DNA from 2 places in the Turicibacter sp. H121 genome. Region 2 is predicted to be linked to the other one. Evidence: a T-box and tRNA genes for the amino acid it is inferred to sense, from the RefSeq annotation. Region 2 holds a T-box; the other holds one or more tRNA genes.

Region 1 (2,272 bases), 1.1 Mb from region 2:
GGTCATTGGAAACTGGTCGACTTGAGTGCAGAAGAGGGAAGTGGAATTCCATGTGTAGCGGTGAAATGCGTAGAGATATGGAGGAACACCAGTGGCGAAGGCGGCTTCCTGGTCTGTAACTGACACTGAGGCGCGAAAGCGTGGGGAGCAAACAGGATTAGATACCCTGGTAGTCCACGCCGTAAACGATGAGTGCTAAGTGTTGGGGGTCGAACCTCAGTGCTGAAGTTAACGCATTAAGCACTCCGCCTGGGGAGTACGGTCGCAAGACTGAAACTCAAAGGAATTGACGGGGACCCGCACAAGCGGTGGAGCATGTGGTTTAATTCGAAGCAACGCGAAGAACCTTACCAGGTCTTGACATACCATTGACCGTTCTAGAGATAGGATTTTCCCTTCGGGGACAATGGATACAGGTGGTGCATGGTTGTCGTCAGCTCGTGTCGTGAGATGTTGGGTTAAGTCCCGCAACGAGCGCAACCCCTGTCGTTAGTTGCCAGCATTCAGTTGGGGACTCTAACGAGACTGCCAGTGACAAACTGGAGGAAGGTGGGGATGACGTCAAATCATCATGCCCCTTATGACCTGGGCTACACACGTGCTACAATGGTTGGTACAAAGAGAAGCGAAGCGGTGACGTGGAGCAAACCTCATAAAGCCAATCTCAGTTCGGATTGTAGGCTGCAACTCGCCTACATGAAGTTGGAATCGCTAGTAATCGCGAATCAGAATGTCGCGGTGAATACGTTCCCGGGTCTTGTACACACCGCCCGTCACACCACGAGAGTTTACAACACCCGAAGTCAGTGGCCTAACCGCAAGGAGGGAGCTGCCTAAGGTGGGGTAGATGATTGGGGTGAAGTCGTAACAAGGTATCCCTACCGGAAGGTGGGGATGGATCACCTCCTTTCTATGGAGAAAGAGACGTTCTGTTTAGTTTTGGAAGAATTTCTTCCATATAAAAAACATGTATGGGCCTATAGCTCAGCTGGTTAGAGCGCACGCCTGATAAGCGTGAGGTCGATGGTTCGAGTCCATTTAGGCCCACCATACATGGGGACTTAGCTCAGCTGGGAGAGCGCCTGCCTTGCACGCAGGAGGTCAGGGGTTCGATCCCCCTAGTCTCCACCAAAAAAAGTTGATCTTTGAAAACTAGATATCTTCATTCAGAAGAAACAAACAATAGATTTGATTTAGGTTAAGTGAATAAGGGCGCACGGAGGATGCCTTGGCACTAGGAGTCGAAGAAGGACGCGACAAACGGCGAAACGCCTCGGGGAGCTGTAAGTGAGCATTGATCCGGGGGTATCCGAATGGGGAAACCCGCTAGTGGTTATACGCTAGCACCATATGGTGAATACATAGCCATATAGGAGACAGACCCAGGGAACTGAAACATCTAAGTACCTGGAGGAAAAGAAAGAAAAATCGATTCCCGTAGTAGCGGCGAGCGAAGTGGGAAGAGCCCAAACCGGATTTATCCGGGGTTGTAGGACCTTCATAATTGACAAATCATGATAGCCGAATGGTCTGGGAAGGCCAACCGTAGGGGGTGAGAGTCCCGTAGGTGAAATTGTGAGATGCATGGAAGGAATCCTGAGTACGGCGGGACACGTGGAATCCCGTCGGAATCAACGAGGACCATCTCGTAAGGCTAAATACTACCTAGTGACCGATAGTGAACCAGTACCGTGAGGGAAAGGTGAAAAGAACCCCGGAAGGGGAGTGAAAGAGAACCTGAAACCGTGTGCCTACAAATAGTCAGAGCCCGTTAATGGGTGATGGCGTGCCTTTTGTAGAATGAACCGGCGAGTTACGATATCGTGCGAGGTTAAGCAGAAGATGCGGAGCCGTAGCGAAAGCGAGTCTGAATAGGGCGAAGAGTACGATGTTGTAGACCCGAAACCGTGTGAGCTAGCTATGAGCAGGCTGAAGGTCAGGTAACACTGACTGGAGGGCCGAACCAGGGCACGTTGAAAAGTGCTTGGATGACTTGTGGCTAGGGGTGAAATTCCAATCGAACACGGATATAGCTGGTTCTCTCCGAAATAGCTTTAGGGCTAGCCTCGATGTTAAGTCTACTGGAGGTAGAGCACTGAATGGGTGATGGCCCCACCTCGGGGTACTGATCTCAATCAAACTCCGAATGCCAGATAGATATAATCGGGAGTCAGACTGTGGGTGATAAGGTCCATGGTCAAAAGGGAAAGAGCCCAGACCGCCAGCTAAGGCCCCCAAGTGTCCGTTAAGTGGAAAAGGATGTGGAGATGCA
Region 2 (2,272 bases):
ATGCTTATCATGTCATGCTTCAAAAAAAGCTCATTTATACAGCAATTACGCGTGCTAAAAGATCATTGATTGTCATTGGTGAATATTTAGCCTTTGATAAAGGAGTTAAAAATGAAGGTGAAGAACGTCAAACGACATTAAGACTTCGTTTTGATCTTCAGAAGGAACAAGTGCCAAAAGAAAATCCATTTGCTGATTACTTTAAAGAGCACCATATTCCATTTGATTATTTGGATGAAGAACAATTGGAAGGGATAACGCCATACGACTTTATGGAGGAATAGTTATTTGCTAATTTTGTCGGAATTCGGACATAAAAAAAGTGAAATCACCCAAACTAAGACTATCATGTTGAAGTGAGGTGAACTACATGAAGAAGATGGTATTATTCTTATTCTTTGCTGTTACGTTAGTGGCAACATTTATGTATTATGATGATCCACGCTATTATCGAAGACAATTTCAGCGACAAATGAGAAAATGTCGCCGACAAATGGATTGTTGGCAAGATTCCATTCATGATATGATGCCATTTTAAGAAAAAACTCTCTCCTGGTGGGAGAGTTTTTCTTCATTTTAGTCAGATTTCACGTAATTATTTGGTGAAATCCCAAAAAAAGCTTGAAACCCTGAGATAAAATCGATAAAATAGAGTCGAATAACAAAATGTTGATAGAAGAAAGTAGAGATTTGCAGTTTCACAGAGAGGGATTTCTAGGCTGAGATAAATCCTAACGAAAAATACTCGAAAGCTACTTCTGGAGTGTAGGTAAAACCTATCGGTTGGCGCCGTTATTGCCTTCGAGTGTTATTTTTTCAAACGAAAAAATAAAATTAAGGTGGTACCGCGTTCAAATCGTCCTTATTTCGTAAGGGCTTTTTTTATACTCATTTTTCAAAAGAGGTGACAAAATATGAAATACATGACAGGTTCAGAAATTCGATCAATGTATTTAAATTTCTTTAAATCAAAAGGACATATGATCGAACCAGGTGCACCATTAGTACCAGTAAACGATCCAACGTTATTATGGATTAACAGTGGGGTTGCTGCTTTAAAGAAATATTTTGATGGGCGTGAAATTCCAAACAATCCACGTATTACAAATGCTCAAAAATCAATTCGTACGAATGACATTGAAAATGTAGGAAAGACGGCTCGTCACCATACGTTCTTCGAAATGTTAGGAAACTTCTCAATCGGAGATTACTTCCGTGAAGAAGCTGTTACTTGGGGTTGGGAATTATTAACATCACCAGAATGGTTTGGATTCGATAAAGATTTATTATACGTAACGATTTATCCAAACGACCAAGAAACATACGATTTATGGATTAAATTAGGGGTTAAACCTGATCACATTGTTAAATTAGAATATAACTTCTGGGAAATTGGAGAAGGACCATGTGGACCAAACACGGAAATCTTCTTTGATCGTGGAACAAAATACGACCCAGAAAATATCGGAATTCGTTTATTAGAAGAAGATATTGAAAATGATCGTTATATCGAAATTTGGAACATCGTATTCTCTCAATTTAACTCTAAAGAAGGATTAGAACGTAGTGAATATCCATTACTTCCAAATCAAAACATAGATACTGGGATGGGTCTAGAGCGTATGGCTTGTGTCCTACAAGGAGTAGAAACAAACTTCGATACAGACTTATTCATGCCAATTATTAAAAAGACTGAAGAAATTTCTGGAGTGAAGTATACAGAAGAAACAGGAGTTGCCTTCAAAGTCATCGCTGACCACGTACGTACTGTTACATTTGCTGTTGCAGATGGAGCTTTATTATCAAATGAAGGTCGTGGATACGTCTTACGTCGTTTATTACGTCGTGCCGTTCGTTACGGTAAAAACTTAGGAATTGACCGTGCATTTATGTATGAATTAGTTCCAGTTGTAGCAGACATCATGAAAGATTATTATCCATACGTTTGCGATAAAGTTGAATTAGTTCAAAAAGTTATCAAGTCAGAAGAAGATCGTTTCCGTCAAACATTAGCTGATGGTGAAAAAATCTTAACTGAATTAATGACTAAGAGTGAAACAAAAACAATCAATGGTAAAGATGCCTTCATGTTATACGATACCTATGGATTCCCATATGAGTTAACATTAGAATATGCTGAAGAATCAGGATTTACAGTGGATAAAGCTGGATTTGATGCGGAAATGGAAGCTCAACGTGAACGTGCTCGTAATGCTCGTGAAGATGTCGCAAGTATGCAATCACAAAATGAAGCATTAATGAACTTCAAGGA

Evidence for each region. The T-box of region 2 lies ahead of alaS (alanine--tRNA ligase). A T-box ahead of a tRNA ligase gene usually reads a tRNA of that ligase, here a tRNA-Ala.
Region 1: it encodes a tRNA-Ala, which carries the amino acid that the T-box ahead of alaS (alanine--tRNA ligase) is inferred to sense. The anticodon was not compared.

Annotation. Positions count from the first base shown of each region.
Region 1 is NZ_CP013476.1:1,120,055-1,122,326, reverse strand. It holds rRNA gene AT726_RS05480 (16S ribosomal RNA) at 1-910, shown strand, start outside; tRNA gene AT726_RS05475 (tRNA-Ile) at 974-1,050, shown strand; tRNA gene AT726_RS05470 (tRNA-Ala) at 1,056-1,131, shown strand; rRNA gene AT726_RS05465 (23S ribosomal RNA) at 1,197-2,272, shown strand, end outside.
Region 2 is NZ_CP013476.1:51,315-53,586, reverse strand. It holds gene recD2 (SF1B family DNA helicase RecD2) at 1-284, shown strand, start outside; gene AT726_RS12925 (hypothetical protein) at 371-538, shown strand; T-box leader at 661-867, shown strand; gene alaS (alanine--tRNA ligase) at 915-2,272, shown strand, end outside.